Regions from separate parts of the Cupriavidus sp. a3 genome, predicted to be linked through region 1. Evidence: predicted binding sites of a transcription regulator. Region 1 holds the regulator's gene; the other holds the start of a gene.
The links. Region 1 encodes FliA, which starts transcription of late flagellar genes. Its sites were predicted from a motif close to CTAAAGTTTNNNNNNNNNNNGCCGNTA; they were not measured.
Positions count from the first base shown of each region.

Region 2: ACAD63_RS22565 (FliC/FljB family flagellin) is a predicted target of FliA. The motif match lies at 5,158-5,184, and genes of this name have one in related genera.

Region 1 covers NZ_CP170644.1:2,130,818-2,137,535, reverse strand. The annotation lists gene flhF (flagellar biosynthesis protein FlhF) at 1-1,815, shown strand, start outside; gene ACAD63_RS31535 (MinD/ParA family ATP-binding protein) at 1,827-2,621, shown strand; gene ACAD63_RS31530 (RNA polymerase sigma factor FliA) at 2,724-3,440, shown strand; gene ACAD63_RS31525 (flagellar protein FlhE) at 3,440-3,877, shown strand; gene ACAD63_RS31520 (flagella synthesis protein FlgN) at 3,974-4,432, opposite strand; gene flgM (flagellar biosynthesis anti-sigma factor FlgM) at 4,440-4,748, opposite strand; gene flgA (flagellar basal body P-ring formation chaperone FlgA) at 4,921-5,730, opposite strand; gene flgB (flagellar basal body rod protein FlgB) at 5,961-6,368, shown strand; gene flgC (flagellar basal body rod protein FlgC) at 6,403-6,718, shown strand, end outside.
Region 2 covers NZ_CP170644.1:134,366-141,083, reverse strand. The annotation lists gene ACAD63_RS22595 (Ku protein) at 96-1,181, shown strand; gene ACAD63_RS22590 (BON domain-containing protein) at 1,271-1,714, opposite strand; gene ACAD63_RS22585 (hypothetical protein) at 2,107-2,292, opposite strand; gene ACAD63_RS22580 (oxygenase MpaB family protein) at 2,541-3,518, shown strand; gene ACAD63_RS22575 (hypothetical protein) at 3,546-3,737, opposite strand; gene ACAD63_RS22570 (RNA chaperone Hfq) at 4,741-5,058, shown strand; gene ACAD63_RS22565 (FliC/FljB family flagellin) at 5,283-6,521, shown strand; gene ACAD63_RS22560 (flagellar protein FlaG) at 6,664-6,718, shown strand, end outside.

The DNA.
Region 1 (6,718 bases):
ACCGGCGTGGGCAAGACCACCACCACCGCCAAGCTGGCGGCGCGGTTCGTGCTGCGCCACGGCGCTGACAAGCTGGCGTTGCTGACCACCGACAGCTTCCGTATCGGCGCGCATGAACAGCTGCGCATCTATGGCGACATCCTCGGCGTGCCGGTGCATGCGGTGAAGGACGCCGCCGACCTGCGCTTCGCGCTGGCGGCAATGAAGGACAAGCACCTGGTCATCATCGACACCGTCGGCATGAGCCAGCGCGACCGCAGCCTGTCGGAGCAGATCGCCATGCTCGCCGGCGTGCCCGCGCCGGTGCAGCGCGTGCTGCTGCTCAACGGCGCCAGCCACGGCGACACGCTCAATGAAGTCGTGCATGCCTACCGACACGACGCCGCGCCCGACGATGGCGGCATCGACGGCTGCATCATCAGCAAGCTGGATGAAGCTACCCACCTGGGCTCGGTGCTCGATGTGGTGATCCGCCATCGGCTGCCGGTGTTCTACGCCTCGACCGGCCAGCGCGTGCCCGAGCACCTGGAGCTGGCCAGCAGCGCCGCGCTGGTCGAACGCGCTTTCCTGACACCGCGCCGCGGCTCGGTCTTTAACGATGCCGACGTCGCGCGCCGCCGCCACGCGGCAGCGGACGATCAGTCCGGGAAGGGCGGGAAGGGCGGCGCCGAAGACGTGCTGCGCTCGCTCACCGACAGCGCCGATGCGCTGGGCCAGTGTGTCGCGGAACTCAACGGCGCGGGCCTGGGCTTCGACCTGGCGCGCTCGCTGTGGCAGCAGCGCACCGCGGGCGATACCGCGCTGCGCGCGATGGCGCAGCAGGTGCGCGAAGCGGTCTGCCGCGACGTCAACCGTGCCTGCGACCAGTACGTGCTGGCGCTGGCGGCCACGCTGCCGGTCAGCGTGCCCGGCCGCCGCACGCCGCAGCCGCTGCAGCACACGCTGTGGCTGGGCGACCGCGACGGCACGCCGCTGGCCGCCACCGTCACCGCCGCTGGCCGCGCCGGCCAGCCGCTGGGCGAGGCCGACGCCGAGGCCGCCAACCTGCGCGCCGCCATGAGCGCTGCGCGCAGGGTGGTCAACGTGGTCGACGCGATGCCGTCCGCCGCCACGCTGGCGCGCTGGCAGCAGGCCGGCGAACGCTGGATCGCGGGCGCGCGCAAGACCGTGCGCGTGGTGGGCGCAGGCGCCGCCTGGAAGCTCGATGCACTCGCCGATACGCTGACCTTCCACGCCATCGGCGACGCCATCGTGTGCGAGCGCGACGCGGTACGCTGGCTGGCCACTGCCGACGTGCGCGTGCCCGACAGCCCCGCGCGTGGCAAGGGCGCTCCCGAAGGCGGCATCGATGCCTGCCTGGTGGTGGTGCGCCTGGTCGACCGCGCCAGCGGCGAGCTGCTCGATACCCGTTATCTGCTGTGCGACCCGGCGCTGGCGCCGGATGCAGCACAGGTGGCGCACTGGGCGCCATGGTCGGATACGGCCGAAACGCGCCTGCGCACGCTGCGCCATGCCATCGACCACTTCGCGCAGGATGCCGAAGCCGGCCACGCCGCCAGTGCCGCGCTCGCGGCGCTGCAGCTTGGCCTGTCGGTGCTGTGCCTCGAACACGCGCCAACCGCGACCGCGCCGGCGTTCCTGGCACGCCTGGCCGGGCGCACCGTGCGAGCCGGCACGGCGGTGCCGGGCACCGTGCTCAATGAAGGCATGGGCCGCATGCTGGCGCTGCTCGACGTGCTGGAGAATTACTCCGGCCGCGCCGCGGCGGCACCCGCTGTCGCGGAAGCGGCCGATGTCATGGGAGCCCTGCAGTGAGCACGCTCGCCATGGACCAGGCGGAAAGCCTGCGGCGCATGCTGGCGCCGCGCACCACGCGCCGCATCGCCGTGGTCGCCAGCGAACGCGGTGCCGGCGCCACCACGGTGGCGCTGGGCCTTTCGCACGCGCTTGCGATGCAGGGCGAGCGCGTACTGCTGCTCGACGAAGACCCGGCCACGGCGCGCGCGACCAGGCTCGCCGGCGCGACCCCGGCCGGCACGCTCGCCGACGTGCAGGAAGGACGCCTGCCGCTGGAAGCCGTGGCGGGCGTCGGCACCGGCGGCGCGGTATCGGTGCTGCCGGCCGGCCGCCAACGCGCGGGGCTCGACGTGCCCGCCGCGGCGCTGTCGGCCTTTCGCAGCGTGCTGGTCGATGCCACCGCCGATGCCGACGGCGCGCTGTCGCCCTTTGCCGGCGGCGCGCACAACGTGGTGATCGTGATGCGCCCGGAGCTGGCGTCGATCACCGCCGCCTATGCCTGCATCAAGCGCCTGCATCACCTGTATGCCTGGCGCCGCTTCTACCTGGTGGTCAACATGGCCGCCACCGAAGCCGCCGTGCAGGCGATCCTGCGCAACCTGGCGCGTACCGCCAGCCAGTACCTCGGCGTGGAAGTGCTGTGCGCCGGCTGGCTGCCGGCCGACCCGCTGGTGGCGCGCGGCGTGCAGCTTGGCCGCTGCGTGGTCGAGGCCTTCCCGGCAGCACCCGCGACCAGCGCGCTGCGACGCACCGCCGGCAGCATCGGCGGCTGGCCGCTGCGCGCCGAGACGCCGGCCCCTGCCGCGACGCCGGTGCCGGCGTGAGCGCCACCCGAGCCATGCCTTACCAACGAACCAGACCCTGAGCCAGCCGGCGCGCCGCGTGGCGTGCCCGTCCAGCAATCCAGCATTCACGAGAATTGCACCATGTACACGATCCAGGGAAAGCTCGACCAGGCCGATGTGGTCAAGGCGCACGCACAGCTGGTGCGTCGCATCGCCTTGCAGCTGGCCGCCAAGCTGCCTGCCAGCGTGCAGATCGACGACCTGATCCAGGCCGGCATGATCGGCCTGCTCGACGCCGCCAAGCGCTATGAAGACACCCACGGCGCGCGCTTCGAGACCTACGCCAGCCAGCGCATCCGCGGCGCCATGCTCGACGAGGTGCGCGCTAACGACTGGCAGTCGCGCAGCCTGCGCCAGTTCACGCGGCGCATCGAACGCACCCAGCGCTCGCTCGAGCAGAAGCTCGGACGCACGCCGCTCGATTCCGAGGTGGCCGAGGCGATGGAGATGCCGCTGGGCGAATACCAGGTCCTGCTCAACGAGGTCTATGGCTGCCAGCTGCTGCATTACGAGGATTTCGAGCGCTCCGGGGAAGAGGATTTCCTCGACCGCCATCTTGCCGGCAGCGACGACGGCAATCCGCTGACGGTGCTGATGGAAAGCGGCATGCGCCAAGCGCTGATCCGCGCCATCGACCGGCTGCCCGAGCGCGAGAAGCTGGTGCTGTCGCTGTGCTATGACCAGGAGCTGAACCTGCGGGAGATCGGGGCGGTGCTGGATGTGACCGAGTCGCGCGTGTGCCAGATCCGGGGGCAGGCGATTACGCGGTTGCGGAACCAGTTGCGTGGGTTGTTGTGATGGGTGTTGGTGGCCTGCTTGCCCGCGGCGCCGGCGTCGTGCTGCTCGCTGCGTCGGCTTGTGCCTGGTCGGCGATCGAAGGTGGGACACGGCATGCGTGGACCGGGTCGGTCAATGGGCCGGCGTTGCATGGGCGGGGGCAGCGGGCGGTGTCGGCGCCGATTCAGCCTGTGGGGGTGTTGCCGCAGGCTGAAGGGGTGATTACGACGGTGCGGTGGCGTTACAGCTTTGCGCGGACGCCGCCGGCCGAGTTGCAGGCATATTTGTGCAATGCGCAGCGGTGTGTGATGTTGCCCCAGGCCGAGGGGCTAACGTCCGCGTTCTCCGGCGATGATGCTACCAAGGGGTTTGTGTTTGCGTTTCGGGTGCCGGGACAGGGGAGTCTGGTGCCGGTTTTGCAGGGGCGGAGTAATGAGGTGGTTGTGGGCTTTCGGTAGGCATCTGTTCTAGGTGCCTGGCTGGCCACCAGATGGGGACCTATCCGCAAGGCACGCAACAAAAAGCCGATGCCGGTCCGCAAAGCAAAACCCAAATCAGCCTGCCGCCAGGCTCACCCCCCCAACCCCGGTCGCCGCCTTCCCATCCTTCCCATACAACCCGGCATCCCCGCCACTATGCTGCCGCAGCGCCTGAATCGCCTGCTGCGTGAAATCGAGATGTGCCTTGATGACCGCGCCATTCAGCGCATTGCCATCCCGCGTCACCCGCGCAGCAAAGATCAGCTTGCGCCAGGCCTCCGCCACGCCGGCATCGAGCCGGCCAAGCAATTGCCCGTCCGCGCCAGCACGCAGGCCCAGCACCTGCATCTGCGCTTCCCGCGCCCGGACCTGCCGCGACAGCCCCTGACCCACTTCCACCTTGCGCGTCAGCAACTCGCTGAGCGCAGTGAAATCCCCGCGCTTGATGGCATCTCGCTCTTGCGCAAGAAGTTGCCCGAAAGCTTCAACGCCTTCGGTTTCACGCTGCAGGGACTGGATCAGGCTTTGGCTCATGATTTGGCTATTGAGGGTCGGCCTGGCCTAGCTCGCGCAAGCTGGCGAGCAGGCCATCGGCAATCTTGCCCGGGTCGATCTTGATCCGGCCTTCGGCGATGGCCTGGCGGATTTCTTCGACCTTGGCGGTATCGATATCGTCGTCGGTTTCCTGCGCCAGGCGGCTGCTGATCTCGCGCACCTGTGCGGCCAGCGGACTGACGCTCAGCCCGGAGGACGGCGGGGCGGCGCTGGCCGGTGCGGCCTGGGGCCGGGCGGCGGCGTCGCCTGCGGGCGCGTCGGCGGGCCGGGACGAGGTGGAATGGTTGATCTTCACGGGCGTTCCTTGCTGGTTTCCTATGGCATTACGGCCGTGGCGGGGAAATCTTTAGGGAACGTGCCCCAGGGGTGCGTCCCATATCGCCCGCACGGCTGGACCGGCGGCATTTTCGCATGCCGCGGTGCCATCGGAATCCGGCTGCCAGCCACGATCGGCAGACTCGAAGTGCTTATTGCAGCACGACGGTATCACCGCTGCGCACCAGCCCGTTGACCACCTGGCCGTTGCGCAGGCGGACCTGCACGGTATTGCCGGTGGCGGCGTCGGCCAGCACCTTGCCCTCGCTGGAGATCTGGAACGCCTCACCCTCGACCGACACCGTGACGGTCTGTCCCTGGCGCACCGCGATGGCCTTGCGCAGCAGGTCGCTGCGCATGGGCGAGCCGGCGGCGATGCGGTTGGCGGCGACGGCGCCGGCGAGCTGGGCCGGGTCGGTGATGACCGCGCGCGGCAAGGTGGCAAGGTCGCCCTGGCGCACTTCGATATCGGCCTGGCTGACCGGTTCGCCCGGACCCAGGGCGCGCGACGCGACGTAATAGTCGGTCAGCACCGATACGCGCGCCTGCATATAGCGCACCCACGGCCGCTCGCCGCCACAGCGCACGCCGACCGAGACCCGCCCCCACGGCGAGGCGCCGGCGGGCAGGAACGGGTCGGGCGATACGCACTCCGGCGCGCGGCCGCCCGACGGCGGAGCCACCTGCACGCTGACCTTGCCGGGCAGGCCGGCGGTCTGCTGCAGCAGGAAGCGCTCCACGGCAGCGCGTGCGGGATCCTCGGTGAAGGGGCTTGCAGTGGCCGTGTGCTGGCCGGCCGCCGGTGCCTGCATGGCGACCGGAGTGGCCTGCGCCGGCGCAGCGCCGGCGGCCCCGGCAAGGCACAGCAGGCCTGCCGCCAGCAGGGTCTGCGCCTTGCGCGGGCCGTTGCGGCGGGAATAGCGGCCGAGGGTGCGTCGGAGGGAGCGGCGATTGGGGTTCATCTGGTCTTCCCGGCAAGGACGGCGGGCCTGCGCTGGCATGCCCGGCGCGCTGCCCCGTGACCGGCGGCGCGCCCCCGTCTACATCAGTCATCGGGTTCCGATTGTAGGCAGCGCCTCGCGCGAGGGCGTGCCGAAATGCAAGGATTTCCCGTCCTTATTCATCCGATTGGCGCGACAGGCCCCCGCCTAAGATGGCACCCCTGAAGAAGGTCGTCCAGGGAGATGCCAGCATGATCGACAGACTCGACGCGTCGCTACGCTTCCAGCAGGAAGCGCTGAGCCTGCGCAACCAGCGGCAATCGGTGATTGCCTCCAACATCGCGCACGCCGATACCCCGGGCTACAAGGCCCGCGACTTCGATTTCGCCAGCACGCTGGCGCAGTCCGTGGAACGCGGCCATCGCAACGAAGGCATGTCGCTGTCGACCACCCAGGTCCGCCACCTGCCCGCGCAGGCGCCGACCCGCGAGGCGTTCGATCTGGCCTACCGCATTCCGCTGCAGTCCAGCGTCGACGGCAACACCGTTGAAATGGATGCCGAGCGCGTGGCCTTCGCCGACAACGCGGTGCATTTCGAGTCGGGCCTGACGGTGATGAACTCGAAGATCAAGACCATGCTGGCGGCGATCCAGCAATAAGCGAGCAACAGATCCAGCAGCAAGGAGGGAGCGCATGCCGGCAATGAACATCTTCGACGTCGCGGGCTCGGCCATGGCGGCGCAGTCGCAGCGCATGAACGTGACCGCGTCCAACCTGGCCAACGCCGACAGCGTGGTCAGCCCGGACGGGCAGGCCTACCGTGCCAAGCAGGTCGTGTTCGGCATGGCGCCCACGCCCGGCCAGAGCGACGTCGGCGGGGTACAGGTGGCCGGCATCAGCGAAGACCCTTCGCCGCCGCGCATGGTCCACAACCCCACGCATCCGATGGCGAACGCGCAGGGCTACGTGGTCATGCCCAACGTCAACCCGGTGGAAGAGATGGTCAACA
Region 2 (6,718 bases), 440 kb from region 1:
GGGCCTCCCGAACCCGTCTCCGACCCGCCACCGGGCGACCAGCCGCCACCGCCGCCGCAACGCGCGCGCGATCAATGCGATAAAGGAGCCGTCAAGTGTCCCGCATCATCTGGAAAGGCGCCATTACCTTTGGCCTCGTCAATATCCCGGTCGTCCTGCGGCCAGCGTCGCGCAGCCAGACACTCGACCTCGACCTGCTAGACGTGCGCGACATGGCCCCGGTGGGCTACCAGCGCATCAACAAGAGCACCGGCAAGCCGGTCGACAAGGAGCACATCGTCAAGGGCTACCAGTACGCCAAGGACGAGTACGTGCTGCTGAACGACGAGGATTTCCGCCAGGCCAATGTCGAAGCCACGCAGACGGTCGACATCGTCAGCTTTGTCGAGGCGCAGAGCATTCCGCCCTATTTCTTCGACACCCCCTACTACCTCGAGCCGGACAAGCGCGGCGACCGCGGCTACGCGCTGCTGCATGCGACGATGCGGCGCACCGGCCGCGCCGCGCTGGCGCTGGTGGTGCTGCGCAATCGCCAGCACCTGGCGGCAGTGCTGGTCCACGACAACGCGCTGGTACTCAACACCATGCGCTTCGCCGACGAAGTGCTGCCGATCTCGGAGCTGCGCCTGCCGAAGGCGTCGAGCACCAAGGGCAGCGGCGCCCATGCGCGCGAGATCGAGATGGCAACCAAGCTGGTCGAGGACATGACCGAAGACTGGAAGCCAGAACAGTATCGCGACACCTATCGCGACGACATGATGGCGCGCATCGACGCCAAGATCGAATCCGGCAAGACGCACCAGCTGACCCAGCCCACCGAGGACGAAGAAGCGCCACGGCGCAGCGCCAAGGTCATCGACATGGTGGCGCTGCTGCGCAAGAGCCTGGGCGAGCGCGGCAAGGGCGACGACGGCAAGGGCCGGCGCCGCGCGAAGCCGGCGGAGGAATCGCAAGCGGCGAAGGAAGCCGAAGCCGACGACGACCGCGCCGGCGCAAGCCGCAGCCGCCGCAAGACGCCCGCGCGCCATGCAGCGGCGAAGAAAGCACCGGCAAAGCGGACGACGGCCAAGCGCACGACCGCGGCCAAGCATGCGCCGGCCCAGTCGCACACCAAGTCGCATGCCAAGTCTCATGCCGCGGCTCGCAAGAGCACGGGCACGACGCGCCGCAAAGCCGCCTAGCTGGAATCCGGAAAACCGGAGATGGTGCGTTGTGTTTCGCACATCGGCGGACGGCGGGCACTGGCGTGCCCGGCATTGCGCTTCAGCGGTCAGCGCGAAGTGACCTTGAGGTTATCGTTCACCGACGTCACGCCTTCGACACTGCGGATCGTGTCCAGTGCCAGGTTATGCTGTTGCTGGCTTGGCACTGTGCCGCCCACTTCAACCGTGCCATTCTTCGTCTTCACGTGGATGCCGGTCGACTTGAGATCCTTGGCGGTCAGCAGCTTGGTCTTGATCTTGGTGGTGATGGCGCCATCCTCGACCGCCTGCTTGGCCTTGTCGGCGCTCATGTCGGCGCTCGCGCCACGATCCGGGTCGGCCCGGCCCGGCATGCCTGGCGCGGAGTTGACCGGTGCCGCCGGCGCGTTGTCGGCCGCGATGAATATCAGGCCACTTTTGTCCAGCGCCTGCGCGGCGCCGGCAGCCGCCGCCAACGCTGCGGCCACGCAAGCCAGCCTGATGCCGCGCGCGGAAAATCGGGTAATTCGCATGGCTGTGTCTCCTGTACAGGTTCCCAGCGCCTCCGCCGCGTTCGCTGCCTGGCACGCGGGACTGCTGGCACGTTGTCAGTCCGCAAAGTCCATACCAAGTGTTCTCCCAACGCCACGCGGGAGCCGCGGCGACAGGGGTGTGTAAATCGGTCCACCTGTTGTAAAAGCGGGCAGCCGCGCCGGGTGCAGCATGCGGCGCCGCCCGCCACGGCAAGCCCGCTGCCGGCATGCTTCCGCTTGGCATGGCGATTGCAAAACCGGGAATGCGGCAGTCCGCCGCGTCAAGGAGACTAGCAATGGGACAGCAGCAACAGCCGGGTCAATCGCAGTCGGGCCAAAAGCAAGATCAAAAGCAACAAGAACAGCAATCTGGCCAACGCGGCAGCCAGCAATCAGGCGGCATGGGACAACAACAGGGCGGCGGTCAAATGGGTAATCAAGATCGTGGCCAAGGCCAACAGCAACAGCAGGATCGCGGCAGCTCGCAACCGGGCCAGCAGAGCGGTCAACGCAGTGGTCAGCAAGGCGGTCAGGGCGGCCAACAGGGCGGTCAAGGCGGCCAGGGCGGACAACGCCAACAGTAACCTCAGCAGTCAGGCTTGCCGCTGACATAGAGGCAGCTATCCGGGTATGTGCGGCAGCAACATGCGGTGCGGCCGCAGGGGCATACGCCGGAACTTGATCGGCCGGGTCTCCCGAACGGGAGATCCGGCCCTTTTTGCTGAGGTTGCCGCTCTCCTTTCCAAATTGCCGCGGCACCCCGTCGCACGCGTCCGCGGCTTACCGTGTATGCTGGCCGTGACGTCTTCTTGCTTGCCACACGGTCTTGTCCAGCCACACCGATCCCGCCCATTCCGCTGATTCCGCGGTCTCCCGCGACGCCCGGCGCGAACGCAGCGCGCCTGGACCGGTGGCCAGGGTGCGTGCGCACGCCGGCGCGCAGGTACGCGCGCTGACGCGCAGCAATTCCGGCCTCACGCTCGACTATGACAACCCGCCCGGCGACCCCGGGCTGTTCGGCCCCGACGCGGTCTGCTGGCGCGTGCACGCAGACTTCCCGGCAATGCTGGCCGGCGGCGTCAGCGCGCTGCTGCTGCAGACGCTGCATCCGCTGGCGCTGGCCGGCGTGTGGGACCACTCCAGCTTTCGCACCGACATGCAGGGCCGGCTCGGCCGCACCGCCCAGTTTATTGCCGGCACCACTTACGGCAGCCGCGACGATGCCATGGCGCTGATCGGGCGCGTACGGCGCATCCATGCCGGCGTCACCGGCGTGGCGCCGGACGGACGGCCTTATGCGGCGACCGATCCGGCGCTGCTGACATGGGTGCATGTGGCCGAGGTGTCGAGCTTCATGGCGGGCTACCTGCGCTATGTCGGGCCGCTGGGCGAGGCCGAGCAGGACCGCTATTACGACGAGGTCGCGCGCGTTGCGCTGCTGCTCGGCGCAGCCGACGTGCCGCGCTCGCGCGCGGCGGTGGCGGCCTACCTGGAAGCGATGCGGCCCCAGCTGCAGGCCAGCGAGCGCACCCGTGAAGTGGTGCGGCTGGTGCGCAGGATGCCGGTGGCCAACCCGCTGCTGCAACCGGCGGTGCGGATCATGGCCGATGCCGGCATTGCCTTGCTGCCGCCGTGGGCGCGGCAGCAGCTCGACCTCGACGGACCGTCGCTGCGGCGCTCGGCCACGCGGGCTGGCATGCGCGTGCTTGCGCCGGCGCTGCGCTGGGCACTGGGCGCGGGGCTGGCCGCACGGGCACGGCGGCGCGTGGCGCGCGGCGGCAATGTGGGCGGGGCCGCGGGCTAGGACATCCTGGCGCGGCCTTCGGAATATTTACTCCGCAGCCGCTGCCGCGCTGCCGACGCTGCCGCGCAGCACTGTCTCCGGCAGCCGCGCCACCAGCAGCGGCGCCACCAGCGCGCCGGCCATCCGCAGCGGCTTGTCGCGCCCGCTCCACGACATCAGCCGGTCCGCCGCAAACGCGCCGAACGGGATCGCCAGCATCAGCCCGAAGATCACCTGCATGACCGGCACCGGCGGCACGGGAGCGCCGGTGTTGCGCTGGCTGCCGGACTTGGAAGCAGTGCCGCCCGAGGAAGCGGAAGGCCCAACGGGCGGCCGCTTGCAAGGGCGGCGGGGAGGAGGCGGTCATGTGCACCTGCGGACGGCAGGATCGCGGAAAGCCGCGCATCGAGGCGGTGTCGGGCGCGCTAGGGCATATGGCAGCGGTGGCGCGCTATCGGCGGTCAGCGCACAATTCTTGAAGGGAAATGAGAATTAGAGGCAAAAACACCCGCAGTTCGGTGAATTGCCTGTCCGGAAGGTGGCTTTTAATCACGCTGGGCATTCCGAACGGTCGGTTTATTCCCGGCTACAGCGCCACAGAGCGCGACTCAAACGACGTAGGCACCAAAAAAGAAGCCCACGCGCGGGGTGCTCGTAGGCTTTCCAGGACTGCAAGAGCTTGAAACCAAGCTCTCGCCAAGAATATAAACTCGCTTACATGAGGTGTAAATCCCGTTTCTATCAGGGGAATCCCTGTTATGCGACAATTGGCGCACTTTTAGCAATTTGGGTCCTGATATTACTTCAGGACGAATTTTGACTTTCCTTCAGTTTTTCACTGCGTGCCCCGACCGCGTCAGGGCTGGGTGGACACGGCAGGCGGAGATCATTGTGCAGTCGCACAAAACCGGTACAATACCACGGCTCCGAGCGCAACAAATTTTGTAGAGCTAACACTCTAGGCCTGGCGAAGCACTCTGCCCGTCGACGCTTGTAAAACTTTGTTACTCTCGGCGCTGAAGTACTCCCCTTCTCTTCTGGCAGCGCCCCTCGCCGGCATGTGCCCGACACTCCCGCGGCCCACACAAGAGGCCCGCAGGCGTCGCGGCGCCGACGTCCCGACCCGAGGCCGGTTCCGAGAGCGGACCTTTCCCCTGCCGCCCTGGCCGCGCCGCCCACCCGGTCGCCGGCCAACGGACCGTCATCAGCCGCCAGAACCCTTGCGGGCTCTTCCGGAGTCGTTGTGAAGAAGAAGGAAATCCGGCCCAAGCGCTCCACCCGAAAGGAACTGCAGTACCAGCACCTCGCCGCCCAGTCGGCCAACCGCGCGCCGGTGGTCGTCTATTTGTCCAACGGCACGCGCCTGCAGGGGATCGTGCTGGCGACGGACAACTATATGGTGCTGCTCGGCCGGCGGCTGGACGATCCGCAGCCCACCATTGTCTACAAGCAGGCGATTTGTTTGGTGACACCGCTGGACACGCCGGTGGTCGGTATCGATCCGGCGATTGCGGCGGAATTCGTGCCTATCTATATACCGCGGACGCGCAAGGGGCGCTGAAGCAGCCATCGCAACACCACACTCCTGCGGCCTGTTGGCAGGCCGACGCACGCCCGGGCGCCCCCGGCGATACCCCCTGAAACTCTTGCAGAGATCACTCTAAACCTTTGCCGGGGGCGGTCGATAACCCTTGCAACGGAGGCACTCTACGCCCTGCAAAGCAGGCAGCCAACGTTACGGCTAGCAGCCGGAATGCCAAAAAACTTTGCAAATAGGAGTCGTAAATGGCGCAAGTCATTAACACCAATTCGTTGTCTCTGATGACTCAGAACAACATGAACGCTTCGCAATCGTCGCTGAACACGGCGATCCAGCGCCTGTCGTCGGGCCTGCGCATCAACAGCGCCAAGGACGATGCAGCTGGTCAGGCGATTGCGAACCGGTTCACTGCGAACATCAAGGGCCTGACCCAGGCACAGCGCAACGCCAACGACGGCATCTCGCTGGCGCAAACGACCGAAGGCGCGCTGACCGAAGTCAACAACAACCTGCAGCGTATCCGCGAACTGAGCGTGCAGGCCGCCAACGGCTCGAACTCGGCTTCGGACCTGAAGTCGATCCAGGACGAAATCTCGCAGCGCCTGTCGGAAATCGACCGGACTTCGCAACAGACCGACTTCAACGGCGTGAAGGTGCTGTCCTCCAGCGCCAAGCCCCTTACCATCCAAGTTGGCGCTAACGACGGCGAGACGATCACCATCGATTTGGCCGAAATCAGTTCGAAAACTCTGGGGATGCAAGGCTTCAACGTAGCCGGTCCGGCCGCCACCGCTACTTTCGCCTTCGATGGCGCAACTGGCTCGGCAGCTGGCGATGCTCCCACGGCCGCTCAGCTGCAAGCCCTCTACGGCTCGACTACTGCCATTACGACCACTACTGTCGCAGAAGCGAACACGGACGACTTGTCGTCCAAGCTCGGCTTGGCAGCTGGCGGCGCAGTCTTCACCGGCAACGCCGTGGCGGATAAGAACGGTAATCTGTATGCCGAGGTTGCGATCACTCCTAACGGCGCCGGCGAAACCACCTCGCTGATCAACCAAGGCTTCACCGGCGCAGTCGACGGCACTGCAATGTACCGCTATATCGCCTTGGATCCGCAATCGGCCGATACCACGACGACTGCAGGCACGGCCGCCTTCACCGTTGACACGTCGAAAGTTTCAGTTGCTAGCCTGCAGACCGGTACGACCGCGAGCCCGCTGGAGGCGATCGACGCGGCGCTGAAGAAGGTCGACGATCTGCGCAGTTCCCTTGGTGCCGTGCAAAACCGCTTTGACTCGGTGATCGCCAATCTGGGCACTGCAGTAACCAACCTGTCGGCCTCGCGCTCGCGTATTCAAGACGCTGACTACGCCACGGAAGTGTCCAACATGACCCGTGCGCAGATTCTGCAGCAAGCAGGTACCTCTGTGCTGGCGCAAGCCAACCAGACCACGCAAGGCGTGCTCTCGCTGCTGCGTTGATCGCATCCGCGCAAGGCATCAAAGGCTGGGCCGCGAGGCCCAGCCTTTTTTCCCGATCAGTTGGATCGCTTCGCTGGCAGACCGCTGCGAGCCAAGCGTTTCAACCTAACCCCGAATTCTCCCGCCGTGTAAGGAACAGATCATGCCGCCATTCTTGATCTTGAACCCTGGCAAAGTCGGCCTGCCGCCCGAAATGC